DNA from 2 places in the Exiguobacterium sp. FSL W8-0210 genome. Region 2 is predicted to be linked to the other one. Evidence: a T-box and tRNA genes for the amino acid it is inferred to sense, from the RefSeq annotation. Region 2 holds a T-box; the other holds one or more tRNA genes.

Region 1 (9,051 bases), 730 kb from region 2:
TCGCGAAGAACGATCTTCATCTCGGCTGTTTTTGTTTTGCTTGAGACGGTTTTTGGCGCAGTGACGCGAATCGTCGGTAATTCTGTGTCGATGATGACTTGACGACTGAACGCCACACGGTTTCCTTTACCATCGTATGCTTCAACCTTGAATGACTTGACGCCATCCGTCGTGTACGTCACGTCATGACTGAACGCATAGTTCTGTTGGGCTGCATCGAAACGTAATTTAACGGATTTTCCGTTGATCTTGAACGATTTGATGCCTGATTCATCAGAGACATGACCCACGATGTTGATGACTTTTGATGTCGCAAGACCAAGTGCGACCGGTGTATCGATTTGAACGTTCGGTACCGCTTTATCGACACCTGTCGTGTTGACGTCTTTTTTCACACTGTTTCCTGCATAATCCTTCACGACGAAGGCAATCTTCGCGCGCTCTGGAAGATCCGTCAACGTGTACGCTTTTTCTGTTGCAGCAAGCGGCTGTTTCAAGACACTCTTACCATTGACGAGGATATCGTATGACGCGACACCTGTTCCTTGGTCACCTGCTGTCCATGAGAGCGTTGATTTCGACGCATCCCATTTCACGGTTGCCGCTGGTTTTTTCGTATCGACATAGACTGGGAAGAGGTTCGACTGCCATTTTGCATTCGGATAATCGATCACGGATTTGACTTTGTAGTAGTAAAGACCATCCTTGACCGGTTTCCCGTTGATTGTTCCGTCCCAAGCTGCGCTTGTGACTGGTGTGTATCCGTCCTCTGAACCGCTATCATAGTAGTTCTTGACGACGTCCGTTTGCATATCAAGCTTCTGAAGTGTTGTTTTATTCCGGTCAAGAATCGAATACTCGACTTTTTTCGCATTTCGAAGGAATGAGATGATCGGGAAAGCTTCATCTGCGCTACCGTCGTTGTTCGGTGAGAACGAGACTTTGTTCGCGACAACTTTTCCAGCGGCATTCGTACCAAGGAATTTGAAATCATCCTTCACTTCAGTCGCTAGACCTGTCAATCCGTAGAACGTGTTGTTTTTATCGTACAATGGTGCATCTAAAATCGGAGCTTGATCCCATTTTCCTTTGAATCCAACATAAGGAACTGTCAGTTCTGGATTTTTGCTCTTCGTATCGATCAGACGGACGAATCCTTCGACGAAGTAGCCGTTTTTAAAGACTTGTTCAAGCGGAAGCTCGTTCGCCCAGTCAGTCGTGTTCTTCAAATCGACTGACACGCTGACTTTCGTTGAGCTCTTCGGATTAATCGAGACTGAACTCGCTTTCTTCGAGCCGACTGCAAATGAGATCGGGTATGTGCCTATGTTGGCATCTACCGTACCAATCGTTCCTTTTTTGAAGATTCCATTTGCTTCAAGGAAGTTCGATCCTTGTGCACCGAGATCTGATTGAACCGTTCCCGCTAGCTTATACGTCACTTTTTCATTGCTGTAGTTTTTTAAATCAAGCGTGAATGTGAACTTCTCGCCGACTTCCTTCAAGGATGCCTTGCCTTCACCTGACTTTGTCTCTGTGATGACGACTGGTGTCTTCATCGCAGCACGAAGATCCATCAGTCCAGCTCCCTCACGACGTGGGGAGTAGAAGTTGCCTGTTTTCAGTTCTGCGTTGTATTTTCCTTGATCGAGTTGCGGACGCGATGTATTCATCAAGATGTTTTTGGCGAGTTTAACGCGTGTTGCACCAGTGACTTTGAAGTCCTTCGCAATCCGTTGCATGACGAGTGCTGTTCCACCAGCGACGTGTGGTGCTGCCATCGATGTACCGCTCATGACGCCATACTCGTTATCATTAAGCGTCGAATAGATTTTCCCACCTGGTGCCGTGATTTCTGGCTTGAAGTCAAGGCTTGGCGTGACACCCCATGACGTGAAGTCAGACATTTGTCCTGCGACCGGGTTATCGGTTGAGACCGCTTTTCCGTCAAATGTCACTGCGATTGCCTTGCCCTCTTTTGCTTTTGCTTCGAGATCATTCCCGTCCGCGATGCTAAGCGTGACGAGTGGAATCGTCGGATTGTTGAGCGCCATGCTGACGTAATCCCCGTGATCGACTCGACCGCGGACGATGACACCTGCTGCCCCTTGCTTCTCAGCTTCTGCTTGGATCATACCGTAGTTGAAACCACCGTTACGCACGACGAAGACGACTTTCCCTTTGACGTCTTTACCTTCATAGTTCGAAGCTTGACCGTCACCGACATACACGACATCCTTCTTCTCTTTATCGAAGACGGCAATCGGATTCGGCGAATCTTGTTTTTGGTATGCCAAATAACCGGCATCCTGACCGTCGATCGTCAGCGCCATGCCTTCAAGCGTCAATTTCGTATTTTCGAGTGACGCGACTTGGAGCGCCTGGCTCGTCAATCCTGGTGCACCAACGACACCGATATCCGGGTTTGCTGTATATGGATTACCCGCACCATGACCTGCAAACGCCGAGTTACCAGCAGAAATCGCACACAAGATGCCGTTGTTCATCGCGTTGACGATTGCGCGTTGTTCTGGATCATCTGCATTGACGAACGATGCCGTCGAACCGAGACTCATGTTGATGACATCGGCTCCGAGTGCAATCGCATCATCAATTGCTTTAATGTAGATATCGCTGAATGTCGATGGCATTCCTGGATCGTTTCCGAAGACTTTCATCGCGAGGAGCTGTGTTTCCGGAGCGACCCCTTTGATACCACCGTTTGCTTCATCGCCGTTTGCTCCGACCGTACCCGCGACGTGCATCCCGTGCATCGATGCGCCCGCACCTAAATCACGGATTTCGCTATCGTGATCGGCATAGTTATAGCCGTACGGTACTTTTTCCGTGAAGTACCTTCCTTTTAAGCCTTTTGTTTCTTTCGCACTATCGACTTTCGAAGAAGTCAAATCAATCTTCGTCTCTGGGCTCAAGACCATGTCCTTATGTGATGGATCGATTCCTGTATCGATGACGGCAACGATTGTTCCTTCCCCTTTAAAACCATAGTCCTGCCATGTTTCCTTCGCATTGACCATGTCCTTGCTGTACAGCATGTCTGGCTTTGCACCTTTAGCAACTTCCGGACGCGCATACTCATGGGCGATATGTACGCTCTTGACTCCGCTCAGTTGTTTAATGTCTTCGATGTCCCCGAACTTGACTTCACCACTGAATCCGTTGATGACGGTTGTGAAGCTTTCCTTATATGTAACGGGAATCGCCTTTTTAGCGATGGCTGACTTGACTGATTTTTGGACGTTGACGAGGCGATCTTTGATCGACTCTTTTTCGGCATTGCTCAATGTGCTATACCGCTTGTTTTGAGCCTGGGCGATTTGAATCGCCGGCTTCTCTTCCATCTCGATGACGACACGGACTTTATCCGATTGTTTGTAGTGCTTCTCTTGCCCCGATTTCTTCAGCGAGAGCGCCTGCGGTTTTTGACCCGTTGCTTTGTCTTGCGACGACAGTGCACCTTGCGCACTGACTAGATTGGAAGACATCATTAAGACGGCTGCCATAAGTGCAATCTTCTTCTTCATGCGTTCGTTTTCCCCTTTTCTGTAAAACCATAGTAGTACTACTGATAAAACAGTTAAACGAAAATTCTGTATATTTAGTTTAATGAATTTAATGGAAATAAACAATTTATATTTGCCTATTTTTTTAATTTATTTGTTTTACGTGACATTTTATATTTTTAAGGAATTTAACTGGGAGAAAAATAAAAACTCCTCGACGCCTCGAGGAGTTGGATATTTGGTATTGGTGGAGACTATCGGGATCGAACCGACGACCTTTTGGCTGCCAGCCAAACGCTCTCCCAGCTGAGCTAAGTCCCCATGAATTATCTTTAGTATACGTATCACTAACTGCTTTATCAATATAAAAATAACGCTTTCATAAAAAAGAATTCCTTCCAAAAATCGTTGGAAGGAATTCACGATTCATTTATTCAATTCACGCATCAAATCCGCCTGTCGTTCAAGCTCTGCCTGTTGCTCGAGGATCAAGACCTTTTTGTACGTTCGCGCAGAAATCAAGATGCTGATCTCATAGAGAACGAACAATGGCACCGAGATCATCAAGTGTGACGTCACGTCCGGCGGTGCGATCAATGCCGCAACGACGAACAGCGCAAAGTACGCATATTTCCGATTCTTTCGCATGAAATATGGCGTCACGAGACCCAGACGTGTCAGGAACATCGTCACGACCGGCAATTGGAAAAGAAGACCGAACGGAATCGTCAATCGGATTAAGAAACTGAAGTAGTTCTCCACTCCAATGACTTGTTCGATTCCCAATTCTTTTCCTAGTTCAGTTGATACTTTTAATAAGAAAGGTAGCAACCAAAAGTACGAGAAGGCTACACCAGCCAAAAATAGAAAGAAGATGACCGGAATATACGTCAATGTCGCTTTTTGCTCCTTATCGTAAAGTCCAGGGCGAACGAATGCCCAAAGTTGGTACATCCAGAACGGCGATGCCAGAACGATTGCGATAATGAATGCAAGATTTAAATACAGCATTAAAGGATCGGCGACGTTGAAGGCATTCAAACCAATGCCGAGTTCTTTTAAGTCCGCTTGCAAGAAGCGGACGAGCGGTCGGACGAGTGGAAATGCGACAGCGAACAGGACGACGACGATGATAAGCGACCAGACGATCCGCTTTCGGAGTTCGTCAAGGTGCGACGTCACGCTTTGTTCTTGATCAATCGCCATGGTTCAATCACTTCTCTTTCGGTTCATCCTTTTTATCGTCGTCCATGATGCCGTTCGTGGCGCTCTTGAACTCTTTCAATGTCTGACCCGCAGCACGACCAAGTTCAGGTAACTTCTTCGGTCCAAAAATGATCAATGCGACGACACCGATCAGTGCTAAACTGCCTGGTCCGATGAACGCTATAGTTGACGGGATAAGGTTTTCCATTATGCTTTCACTCCTTCAGCTGATTGCGAATAATGCTTCATGAAATAAACTAACGACTGCAACTCGATCGATAAATCAATGTGATGGACCCGGACGCTCGCTGGCACGTTCAACCGTGCAGGCGTAAAGTTCAGGATGCCTGTCACACCATACTCGACTAACTCATCCGCTACTGACTGCGCGAACTGGGATGGAACCGTCAAGATGGCAACATCGACCTGATTCGCTTCGATTTGTTCTTTCATGTCCGAAACATGATAGATTGGAACGTCATGCGTCGTTGTTCCGACCTTCTCTTCGTCCGCATCAAACGCAACGACTATCCGAGTACTATTATTCTTTAAAAAGTTATAATTTGCAAACGCTGTTCCGAGATGACCGACCCCGATTAAAGCAACATTCGTCACCTCATCTTGATTCAAGGTTTTGCGGAAAAACGTTAAGAGATGTTGAACGTTGTATCCATACCCCTTCTTCCCTAATGCCCCAAAGTAGGAAAAATCGCGACGAATCGTTGCTGAATCAACCTTCACCGCCTCGCTTAACTCAGCAGAAGAGACGCGGAGCTTGCCTGAATTGTATAAACTTTGGATGAAGCGATAATATAGCGGCAACCGTTTTGCTGTCGCTTGTGGAATTTTTGTGTCTGGTCCATTCATCCTGCAGTTCCCCCTTCGGCCACATCCATCGTGGCACCCAAATCTTTGCAAAAAGCTTTCTACTCTCCTTGATTGTAAACCACTTCACATAGAGTCACAAATAATATATTCCGCAGGACCTCGCGCTTTTGTTCGTGATAGACTAAAGGGTGGAAGGATGGATGGAAATGATACTCTTACAAGTCAACCAACTCTCGAAATCATTCGGCGTCGAGCCGATTTTAGAAAATATCAAATTGGAAGTACAAGAGCGCGACCGCATTGCGCTCGTCGGACGAAACGGTGCCGGTAAATCGACCTTGCTCAAAATCATTGCTGGCGAACTCAGTCATGACTCGGGCGACATCATGAAAGGCAAGGATGTCAAAATTGGTTATCTCGCGCAAGACAGTGGTCTCGAATCGAATGAGACGATCTGGAACGAGATGCTGACCGTCTTCGAACATCTACAAGAACAAGAACGGACATTGCGCCGGATGGAAATCGAAATGGGCATGGAGCATATCTTGAACGACCCGGTCGCGTACGATCGTCTCTTGAAGACGTATGATCAAGCGCAACACGACTTCTCAGAAGCAGGTGGTTATCAGTTCGAAGCGAATATCCGCTCCGTTTTGCACGGCATGCGCTTTTATCCGGATGATTACTCGCGCCGGATTCAGACATTATCCGGTGGTCAACGGACACGGCTTGCCTTAGCGAAGATGCTCTTACAAGCACCAGAGCTTCTCATTCTCGATGAGCCGACCAACCACCTTGACATCGATACGCTCGCTTGGCTCGAAAGTTACCTCGGTGGTTATCGTGGTGCCGTCCTAATCGTCTCGCACGACCGGTACTTCCTCGACCAAGTCGTCAATGTCGTCTATGAATTGTCACGCAATGTCTGTCGTAAGTTCACGGGGAACTACACGAAGTACTTGGAGCAAAAAGCGGTCTTGTACGATCAGGAAATGAAGCAGTTCGAGCAGCAGCAAGAAGAGATCGCGAAGATGCAGGACTTCATTCAACGCAACATCGCCCGGGCGACGACGACAAAACGTGCCCAAAGTGTCCGGAAACGGCTCGAGAAGGTCGACCGACTCGACCGACCAGATGGGGATGAACGTAGCACGGTCCTGTCCTTCCCAATTGAAAAACAGAGCGGGAACGATGTTCTTCAAGTCAATCAACTGGCGATCGGTTACGAAGAAGCTGTCTCAAAAGACATCACGTTCCGCTTGCAACGCGGCGAATCACTGGCACTCGTCGGACCAAACGGAATCGGAAAGTCGACGCTCTTGAAAGTTCTCGTCGGTCGCTTACGCCCCCTATTCGGTGATTTCCGATTCGGAACCGGCGTCTCGATCGGCTATTACGATCAAGAGCAGGCGGAACTCAATGACCGGAACCGTGTCATCGATGAGATTTGGAACGAATGGCCATTGATGCGTGAACAAGAAGTCCGTTCTGTCCTCGGACAATTCTTGTTTAGCGGCGACGACGTCTTCAAAATTGTCCATGAATTATCCGGTGGCGAACGCGGACGTCTCGCGCTCGCAAAACTGAAACTACGGAAGACGAACGTCCTCGTCCTCGATGAGCCGACGAACCACTTGGATCTGGATTCGAAGATGGTCCTTGAGAACGCTCTCGTCGACTATGAAGGTACGCTACTCTTCGTCTCCCATGACCGGTACTTCATCGATCGGATCGCGACACGCGTCATCGAGATGAGTGAAGCTGGTGTGACAGAATACCTCGGCGATTATTCGTACTACACAGAGAAGAAGGCTGAACAAGAAGAAATCGCTCGCCTTGAAGCCGAAGAGGCAAAAGCGGCAAAAGTCACGGCATCGAAGACGATCGACAAAGAAGCACAGAAAGAAGAAAAAAAACGCCGTCAGCAAATCGAACAACTCGAACAAGATATTGAACGGCTCGAACAGCGTTCAGCGGAAATCGAACAGTTGCTTTGCGAACCGGAAGTCTTTAATGATATTCCAAAAGCGACAGCGTTATCTGCGGAACGGGACCAGATCGATGTCGATCTACTCGAATTGATGGAACGATGGGAGAACCAACACTGATGCGGACGAAAAGCTTTTTCATTAACTTGATTCAAGGACTGCTATCCGGCATCCTTTATTTCGTACCGATGTATGCGGACTACGTGTCGACCTTCATCCGCCCGGATGCTTTTAATGCCGCGCTTCCTTTGTTCCTCCTGATTTCTTGCATGATCGGTCTCGTCATCCAGACATGGAGCGGTCTTTTCGTCAGTTTACTCTCGGGATTATGCTGTACGCTCCTGACGACACAGCTATTCGTCGAACTCAATGACCCGTTGATCCTATCGTATTACGGTAGTGTCTCACCGCTCACCGCTTTCTTAATCAGCTGTGTCGGCATTTGGGCACTCGCGATCGTCTTTTATTTGCTCGATGGCTATCAGTACAGTAAACGTCATGGTCTTGAAGCCTCTTCAAACGAAATCGATCCGCAACCTTGAAGTCCGATCGATGAATCAGATGAACGACATGAGAAAAAGGAGTGGAGATTCCGGTAGCTAGACCGGTCTCTCCACTCCTTTTCGTTTGAATCAAAACGAATCGTACGATGCATCAAGCATTCACGCTTCTATCATTTTGTCGGTCGGGCAATCGTAAACGTCTTCCCGATCGTCGCATAATCATTCCCTGCTAAACGAGCGACAGCCTTCAAGCCTGCTGCGTCAATCCGGAACGACTCGACGAGTTCATCCGCGACGTGATAACGCAGTACTTCCCCAATCAGAAGATCGGCACCTTCTAGCTCGACGTGTTGCGTCAAGCGCATCTCGAAGCGGATTTTCGCTTCGGCGATTCCGGGTACTTCGATCGCGTCACTATCGACGAGCGTCAAATCCGTCCGCTCAAGCTCACTTTCACCGTAAGCAAGTGGCGCTGCTGTCTCATTGACTGCGTCGACGATCTCTTCGCTGACGATATGGATGACATAACTTTGTTTCGCTAAGATGTTACGTGCCGTATCCTTCTGCCCCTGATCCGTCCGTTGTACGGCGATCACCAGTTGCGGCGGACTGCTTGAAGCGACCGTAAAGAAGGAAAACGGTGCGGCGTTGACCGTCCCGTCCTCTCCTTGCGTTGTCACGAAAGCAATCGGACGCGGAATGATGCTTCCGATCAGTAATTTATAATTGTCTTTTGCGCTAAGCGTTGATGCCTCGAACTTCATGAATGACCCACCTTTTTCTTCACCCGATGAGTGCAGCGAGTGAATAGTCTCCAGCACCGATCATCGCTACACCAAGGGCGATGACGATCAATGCCATGTTGTATTCGTACCCGTTCTGCGTCACCCAGTAACCATTCGCACCGTGTACTTTAACGATCGCGACAAGCATCGATCCGATGATGAGGAGCGCTGCGATCCAGAGGAATACACCGCCTGCGAACAACAAGCCGCCGATCAA
Region 2 (9,051 bases):
CATTCCGGCTTATACTTAACGACGTTTCGTTGATGTTCTTCATATGTCTCTTCGTATAGAATCTGTCCTCGTGGATGTTTATCACTTGGTGGACGTGCGAAGAAATAGACATATTTCGTTTTATTCGGATTTAATACGGCAAGTACCGAATCTTTGCTGACCGTTGAAATCGGACCGATCGGAATCCCTTCGTACTTGTACGTATTGTACTTCGAGTTATTCTCAAGATCCTTCAGCGTCGTTAAAGCCGTATTTTCGCCTGTACCATACCAAACTGTTGGATCCGACTGTAACTTCATGCCGTCATCCAATCGATTTTTGAAGACACCAGCGATTTCACGACGATCATCTGGTGTCGCCGCTTCGCGCTCGACCATGGAACCGAGACTGAGCACTTCATGGAAGGTCATGCCTGACTTTTGAATGGCATCCGCATTCTCATCGTAGACTTTTTCTGTTTCATCGAGCATCGTCTCGACGATTTGATCAATGCTTTTTCCTTTATCAAACTCATACGTTGCTGGGAAGAGGTACCCTTCAAGTGCATACAGGACACCATCTTTTTTCACTTCATCCGTCAACATCGGATATTTTTCAATCATGCTGTCGATGAATGTCGCATCCGTCAATTCTTTACGGACCGTCTCTTCCTTGAAGTTCGTTGCTTTCGCGATCAAAGCGATTTGACGATCCATCGTGATGCCTTCAGGTAACGTGATTTTCACATCCGCTGCCTTCATGACCGTTCCCGTCTTTAATTCATTGATGATTTCATCCGGGGACATGGCTTGTGACAGTGTATACGTACCCGCCTGGAATGACGATTCATTCTTATAACGGACGTAATAACGGAAAATCGTCTCGTTCGCAATCAAGTCTTTTTCCTTTAGTAAGGAAGCAATCGTACTCGTCCCTGCTCCTAAAGGAACTTCGACTTTGACGGATTTCGTCGCTGCTTCATCGACTGGTTCAAGCGCATTTTTCAAAAAGACATAGACGACCGCACTGGCAACTAGAAAAATCGTCAACAATACAGAAAGGATGATTAGCGTAATCCGCCGTGATGTCCGGCGTCGCCTTTTTTCGATTTCGGCATTTTGCTTCCATTCGTTCTCCATCGGTTCCTCCTTCTTCTCTTAAAACAAGGTGACATCGTAAGAGAAAGTCTCTTACGACGTCACCTGTCATGAGTCGGGTTAGTCTAACTGATCTTCGAGCGTGTTAAAGACTTCTTCGATTTCATCCCAAGTCGCTGTATCATCTTCATCGATCGGTACGAGGTTGAAGTCGTTGTCTCCATCACCGTATTCGTCAAGTTCGTAAACGAAGATATCGACTTCTTCTGCTTCGTCATAGTCTGCTCCGATTGGCTCAAGGAAGATGTATGTCTTACTCGAACGTGGGCTTTCGTAACGCAGACGTTCTACGAATTCGAAATCATTTCCTTCGCCGTCCGGAATTACGTAACGTGTTGGTTCATTCTGTTGCATCAGTGATCCGCTCCTTTAACGCAAGCTCGAGTTCATCCCAAGTTTGCTCATCATTTTCATCGATCAGGCTCAATTCGAAATCATCTTCGCCTTCTCCATATTCATCGATCTCACAGATGATCAGATCATCTGCTCCTTCGTCAGGGTTACCGATCATTTCAAGAAACAGATAGGTTTTTCCTGTACGTTCACTCGAGTAACGGTACCATTCTTCGAAAAGATGTTCGCCGCCCTCTTCATCTGGAAAGAGATACTGACGTTTTTCTTCAGCCATCGGTTTCTCCCCCTTCATCGGTTCGTCCGATCCAAGTACGATTGCAGGATCATGACGGCAGCCATCTTATCGATGACTTGTTTACGCTTTTTACGGCTGACATCGGCATCGATCAGCATCCGTTCTGCTTGCATCGTCGTCAACCGTTCATCCATGAAGACGACTTCAAGCCCGGTATGCTGTTCGATTTCCTTCGCAAAAGCTTCACTTGCTTCTGCGCGGGGACCGATGGAACCGTTCATGTTTTTCGGAAGACCAATGACTAGGATTTCGACATTGTATGTCTTCATGATGACATCGAGCCGTTTGAAGGCTTCTGGGTAATCCGGTTCCGTCCACTTGACCGTCTCGACGCCTTGCGCCGTCCAGCCCATCAAGTCACTGACCGCTACCCCAATCGTCTTCGAACCGACATCTAGTCCCATTGCACGTTTCATTTTGAATTTCCACTCTCCGCCAAATAAGATTTCACGAGTTCTTCGAGCAATTCGTCGCGTTCAATCTTACGAATTAAATTACGTGCGTCATTATGACGAGGAATGTAAGCAGGATCTCCTGAAAGGAGATAGCCGACGATTTGGTTGATCGGATGATATCCTTTTTCTTCTAAAGCATGATAGACCGTCAACAACACATCACGTGTCGCTGCTTTGTTATCGTCTTCCGGAAAGTTGAATTTCATCGTTTGATCCATCTGACTCACGTTCATCACCTCTTTCATATACACTACGTTTCTATTATGCCAGTGATTGCACGTATTGTGAAGCGTACGCGAGTGCTTCTTCTAATTTCGACGCATCTTTTCCACCAGCTTGAGCCATGTCAGGGCGACCGCCACCGCCACCACCGCAGCGTGTTGCGACTTCCTTGATCAATTTACCAGCATGATAGCCTTGGTCGATTAAATCTTTTGAGACGCTTGCGACGAGATTGACTTTCTCACCTTGCGCACTTCCGAGAACGATGATTGCCGATCCGAGCGAGCTCTTCAACTCGTCCATCATACCGCGAAGAGCATCCATATCTGAGACATCGACGCGTTTCGCAAGCACACGCACACCGTTGATTTCCTCAACATCGTCCTTCAATGAAGCAGCTTCGATGTTCGCGAGTTTTGCTTGCAACGATTCATTCGCCCGTTCCGTCTCACGGAGCTGTTGTTGCAGTGCTTCGATGCGAACAGGAACTTCTGTCATCTTCGTCTTCAAGACAGCTGCTGCTTGTTCGAGTGTTTCCAAGTGTTGATTCATGACACGATATGCGCCTGCACCCGTTACCGCTTCGATTCGGCGTGTACCTGCACCGATCCCAGACTCTGAGACGATCTTGAACAGACCGATCTCTGCAGTGTTTCCGACGTGGATTCCGCCACACAATTCAATCGAGTATGTGCCTGCTGAGACGACACGGACCGTTTCCCCGTACTTCTCACCGAACAATGCCATCGCGCCTTTTGCTTTTGCATCAGCGATGTTCATCTCTTCGATATCAACCGGTAATGATGCCCAGATCGCTTGGTTGACGTCTTGTTCGATTTTTGTCAACTCTTCTTGTGTCACGGCACCGAAGTGTGAGAAGTCGAAGCGGAGACGTTCTGGAGAAACAAGTGATCCCGCTTGGTTGACGTGTGTTCCGAGCGTGTCTTTCAATGCTTTATGAAGCAAGTGTGTTGCTGTATGGTTTTTCGTGACGGCTTTACGTTCTGCTGCTTCGACGTTTGCAACGACGTCTGCAGCTTCCGTTGCGATCCCTGTACGAACGATGACCGTATGCAAGTTTTGACCGTTTGGTGCTTTTTGAACATCTTTGACATCAAGAACGAAGTCTTTGCCTTCGATTGTTCCTGTATCCGCGACTTCACCACCACTTTCAGCGTAGAACGGTGTGATGTCGAGAATGACTTGTGCTTCTTCACCAGCAGCGACTTCTGTGACTCGTTCTCCATCATGCAACAATGCGATGATTTTCGCATCCGCCTTAAGGTCGGTATAGCCGACGAACGTACTTTTATCTTTTAGCGTTGAGAGGACTTCCGATTGCTGTTGCATCGAACCACTCTCTTCACGCGCTGCACGTGCACGCTGACGTTGTGCATCCATCGCTAGTTTGAAGCCTTCTTCATCAACAGACATCTGATGATCTTCCGCATACTCGACTGTCAATTCGAGTGGGAAACCATACGTGTCATACAGACGGAACGCATCTTCGCCACTGATGACGTGCTCACCGTTTGATTTAGCCGTCTGAGCGACCGTGTTCAAGATTGCAAGACCGTCATGAAGTGTCTCGTGGAAACGTTCTTCTTCGTTTTTGATGACACGTTTGATGAAGTCTGCTTTTTCTGGAACTTGTGGGTAGAAGTCGACCATGACATTCCCGACCGTATCGACGAGTTCATACATGAACGGACGTTCGATTCCAAGCATCTTCGCATAACGAACCGCACGGCGTAGTAAACGACGAAGGACATATCCACGACCTTCATTCGAAGGAAGCGCACCATCACCGATCGCGAATGATACGGTACGGATGTGGTCTGCGATGACTTTGAATGCTACATCGAGTTTCGAATCATCACGGTAGATTTTACCGCTGATCTCTTCTGTTTTGTGAATGATCGGCATGAACAGATCCGTATCGAAGTTCGTCGGCACGTCCTGCATGACACATGCCATCCGTTCAAGTCCCATTCCTGTATCGATGTTTTTACGTGGAAGTTCCGTGTAGTTGCCGTGTCCATCGTGGTTATACTGACTGAAGACGATATTCCAGATCTCGAGATAGCGTTCGTTTTCGCCACCTGGATAGAGTTCTGAATCGTTCGGATCGTCTCCAAAAGCAGGTCCACGGTCGAAGAAGATTTCCGTGTTCGGACCAGATGGACCTTCACCGATTTCCCAGAAGTTATCTTCAAGTGGAATGATCCGCTCAGCCGGTACACCGAGTTCAAGCCAGATTTGACGCGCTGCGTCATCTTCCGGGTGAATCGTGACCGAGAGACGTTCCGGGTCAAGACCGTACCAGTCATCACTCGTCAAAAGTTCCCAGCCCCATTTGATTGCATCTTCACGGAAGTAATCACCGACAGAGAAGTTTCCGAGCATCTCGAAGAACGTATGGTGACGTGCTGTTTTCCCGACGTTTTCGATATCATTCGTCCGGATTGATTTTTGTGCGTTGACGATACGTGGATTATCAGGAATGACACGACCATCGAAATATTTCTTGAGTGTCGCAACCCCTGAGTTGATCCACAAGAGCGATGGATCCTCGACCGGTACGAGTGAAGCACTCGGTTCGATCGCATGCCCTTTGCTTTGGAAGAAATCAAGATACATCTGACGGATTTGTGCACCCGTTAATGGTTTTAAAGCTTTCATGAACAGTTACCCCCATTGGTTTTATTTGGACGCAAAAAAGCGATGCCTTCATCCCTGAAAAGGGACGAAAGCATCGCTTCCGTGGTACCACCCTCGTTCGTAAGCAATCCATTGCTTACCTCGAACATCTGATAACGGGGATGACCCGCAGGTGTTTACACCCGACTCCGGAAGGAGCTTCAAAGGGACTCGAGAAAGTGATTGCAGCAGATTCACTTCTCTCTGGACTCGAGTTTTCCTTTTACTTATCTTCCATCAACGTGTTACGTCCATTCATCTATCGTGATTATTACCTATCGTACAGCATCCGTCAAGTCTTTGTCACCCCACCGAGTCGTTCAATCAATCGTGTTCGGCGCCGCGGCTCCTCTTCTTGCGACGCTTTATGAAACGCTCGTGGGTCGCCGAACAATAATAAACTCGACTTCGCACGGGTGACCGCCGTATAAATCAAGTTTCGAGAATGTTTGAATGCCCCCGTGAAATAGACCGGCATCAAGACGATCGGGAACTCGGACCCTTGTGCCTTGTGAATCGTAATCGCGTAGGCATGCGTGAATTGATCCCAGTCACTCCGGTTGTACTCGACTTCCGTCTGGTCGAAGCGGGCGATGATCTTATCCACCTTGTCGACGTTTTCTTTGGCGAAGAAGATATTGACGATTTCGCCGATATCTCCGTTATAGACGTTCTCTTCCGCATTGTTGACGAGCTGAAGAATCTTGTCCCCGGTCCGGTAAATCCGGGTGCCTTGTTTGACTTCGCGTTTTTTCGGTTCCTCCGGATTGTAGACGCGTTGCAAGGCGACATTCAGTTCGTCGATTCCGACCTGACCACGGTAAGTCGGTGCCAAAACCTGAACATCGAATTTCGAATACCCTTTTGCGAGTGCTTTTTCCGCGAAGGCTGAGATGCCGCGTAACGTCTCTTGCGGAGACGCAGTGTAAAAGCGACGATCCGCAAGTGGTGATAACAAATCAGCTGACGTCGTCCGGTTCTTCAAATCGTGCGCGAGCCGTAAAATCGAAGAATCTTCCGCTTGGCGATGGACGACGTTCAAACGAACGACGGGAATCCCTTCCGTATCCATCAAGTCTGCCAGCACTTGCCCAGGACCAACGGATGGTAATTGATCCCGGTCACCGACGAACAAGATTTTCATACCGTTCGGCACAGCACGGAGCAGACTCGATAACAAGTAGATATCAATCATCGACGACTCATCGATGATCAGTACTTTCCCCGTGATCGGCTGATCTTCATTTAATTGGAAATTCGTTCCGTCATACTTCAACAGACGATGAATCGTCATCGCTGGGACGTCCGTTGCTTCCGACAGACGTTTAGCGGCGCGTCCGGTCGGTGCAACAAGGACGTATGGATAGACATCCCCTGTCTTGACGCGACTCTTCTCAAGCGGCCAGTCATGAATTTCTTGCAACGCATGCAAAATTCCCTTGATGACAGTCGTCTTACCGGTACCCGGTCCACCAGTCAAGACCATCAGCGGCGCTTTGACCGCTAACTCGATCGCTTCTCGCTGTTGCGCCGCATATTCCATCCCAAACTGTTCTTCGAGATGCCCGATTGCTTCAAGGATCGTCGCGACATCGACTTCCTGTTCGGCACCGTTTGCCATGACGCGTGCTAGCTCCTTCGCCGCTCGGACTTCCGCATAAAAGATCGTCGGTAAATACAAGCAACCTTCTTCGAGCTTGACCTTATCTTCAGCGAGCAACAGTTCGATCGCTTGTTCCAGCCGCTCTCCCGGATCTTCCCCTAGCAGACGGGGTGCCCGTTGCAACAGCGAGTCGACCGTCGCGAAGGCATGTCCCTCGCCCGCTTCTTGTTCTAATATGTGCATGATCGAAGCAGCGACACGCTCTGGATGTAATCCGACGAGTCCGAGATGTGAGGCAATATGATCGGCTGTCTTAAAACCAATCCCATTCACTTCATACATCAAGGAATACGGATTCTCCCGAATCCGTGCCATGGCGTCGCCCTCGTACGCGGCATAGATCTTTGCCGCTAGCTTCGGTGTGACATCAAACGGTGCTAAGAACAGCATCAACTGATCGACACCGTATAACGTGGCGAGTCGACTCAAGATGATGTCAGCTTGTTTTTGTTTTAACCCAGGCACCTGATTCAGTACCCGTTCATCTTTCAAAATGAGATCCACTGCCTCTTCTCCGAGAGCATCGACGATATTTTTCGCTGTCTTCGGACCAATGCCGGTGAACGAACCATTCGTCAAGAAGCGGATCGTCGCATGTTTTGTCATCGGAACCGATCGTCGAATCAGCTCCGCCTTCAGTTGTTTTCCGAACCGGGGATGATCGACGAGACGACCGAATGCTTGATACGTTCCTCCGAGTTCGATCCCAACCCCAGTACCCGTGATGACGAGCTCGGTTTCTTTCAGTTCAAAGTTCTTTTCTTTGACGGCGACCAATACAATGGAGTGTGCTTCTTCTTCAGAAGAAAAGAGCACACGTTTGACGCGCCCGACGACTTGATGGGGGTGCTCCATCACTCCACCTTCTTTCTCTCTTTTTCATTCGCTGCTTTCATCATAGCATTCGTTTACCGGATTTTAAATCAGGGAAAGATACCGTGAAACATTTCGTTAAGAGGAGGAGTTCAAGGATGGCACGTTTACCGATTGCAGGATTGTGTGAATTAGTACTTGAAGTCGAAGATATGGACCGTGCGGTTGGCTTTTGGAATGGGACACTAGGCATTCCAGTCGTCGAGCAATGGGCACCTGAGGATGCTGAGCCGAGCAAAGAACAATCTAAACAAGATGGGGTCTGGGCAACGTGGCTCTACATTGGCGGCAACACCCGACTCGGTCTTTGGCTGAAACGGGACTTCACGATGGAAGAACGAACCGTCAAACACTTACCGGTCTCCGAATGGGATACGTTGTACGATGAAGGCGGAGTCCATGTCCACTGTGCCTTTTACGTTGAGAAGGACGAGTTCCAGCAAGCCTTAAATCAGCTTCGGGAAGCTTCAATCACCGTGAAGCTAAGAGAATGGGATGAACAGGAGACCTCGAACCAAAAAGAGTATTCCGCTTATTTCAAGGATACAGAAAATAACGTCATCGAACTGTATACGAAAAACATGGATGAAGCCTATGAAGACTTTTCCGGACCTCCGCTTCGTGTCATCCGTGAAGTCGGGAATTAAATAGCATAAAAAAAGACGACTCCGCCTGGAATCGTCTTTTTTTAGATCAATCTGCTTGTTTTAATAACGCATCCATCTTCGCTTTTGCATCTCGTGCAAGCGCGTGTTCCGGCTGATAGGCAAGAACGGCTTCAAGTTCTGCATAACAGGCTTCTTGTTGACCAAGGAAAGCAAGGGCAATCGCATAATTGTATCGTGCATCCGTATGCGTTTCGTCAAGCATCAAGACGTGCTCGAACATCTCGACCGCTTCTTCCAACTTCTCGTTTTGCGCTAAGGCAAGTCCGTATTGGAATGCGATCTCGATATCGACACCGTTTAATTCTGACGCGCGCTGTAGACGAGGTAAGCCACGTACTGGATCACCTAGTTTTTGATACGTCATCCCAAGCATGAAATGGAGATCCGCGTCGTCAAGTCCATATAATAACGCTGCCCGCAATGATTCCTCTGCTTCGACGAGTTTATCGGCAGCAAAGAACAGCGCCCCTTTTGCATAATAGGCACTCGCAAACGTGTTATCGATCATCAGTGCCCGGTCATAAAAACGAAGGGCACGATCAGCATCGTTCATCGTTTGGAGTAATGTTCCAAGATTGACGTACGCTGTCGGATCTTTTGGATTTTCTTCGATCGCGTCGTTAAACGCTTGCGCTGCTAATTCATAATTTCCAGCTTCTAGATGCCGGAACCCTACTTCATTATA

Evidence for each region. A T-box is a leader RNA that pairs with one kind of tRNA and senses whether it is charged. The one in region 2 lies ahead of alaS (alanine--tRNA ligase), so its partner is inferred to be a tRNA-Ala.
Region 1: it encodes a tRNA-Ala, which carries the amino acid that the T-box ahead of alaS (alanine--tRNA ligase) is inferred to sense. The anticodon was not compared.

Annotation. Positions count from the first base shown of each region.
Region 1 is NZ_JBBOUK010000001.1:2,845,604-2,854,654, forward strand. It holds gene MKY22_RS14735 (S8 family serine peptidase) at 1-3,545, opposite strand, end outside; tRNA gene MKY22_RS14740 (tRNA-Ala) at 3,770-3,845, opposite strand; gene tatC (twin-arginine translocase subunit TatC) at 3,951-4,730, opposite strand; gene MKY22_RS14750 (twin-arginine translocase TatA/TatE family subunit) at 4,738-4,938, opposite strand; gene MKY22_RS14755 (redox-sensing transcriptional repressor Rex) at 4,938-5,597, opposite strand; gene MKY22_RS14760 (ABC-F family ATP-binding cassette domain-containing protein) at 5,765-7,666, shown strand; gene MKY22_RS14765 (hypothetical protein) at 7,648-8,088, shown strand; gene MKY22_RS14770 (flavin reductase family protein) at 8,220-8,813, opposite strand; gene MKY22_RS14775 (DoxX family protein) at 8,833-9,051, opposite strand, start outside.
Region 2 is NZ_JBBOUK010000001.1:2,111,451-2,120,501, forward strand. It holds gene mltG (endolytic transglycosylase MltG) at 1-1,118, opposite strand, end outside; gene MKY22_RS11165 (DUF1292 domain-containing protein) at 1,197-1,490, opposite strand; gene MKY22_RS11170 (DUF1292 domain-containing protein) at 1,477-1,764, opposite strand; gene ruvX (Holliday junction resolvase RuvX) at 1,779-2,201, opposite strand; gene MKY22_RS11180 (IreB family regulatory phosphoprotein) at 2,198-2,467, opposite strand; gene alaS (alanine--tRNA ligase) at 2,502-5,144, opposite strand; T-box leader at 5,202-5,412, opposite strand; gene recD2 (SF1B family DNA helicase RecD2) at 5,455-7,680, opposite strand; gene MKY22_RS11195 (VOC family protein) at 7,797-8,345, shown strand; gene MKY22_RS11200 (tetratricopeptide repeat protein) at 8,392-9,051, opposite strand, start outside.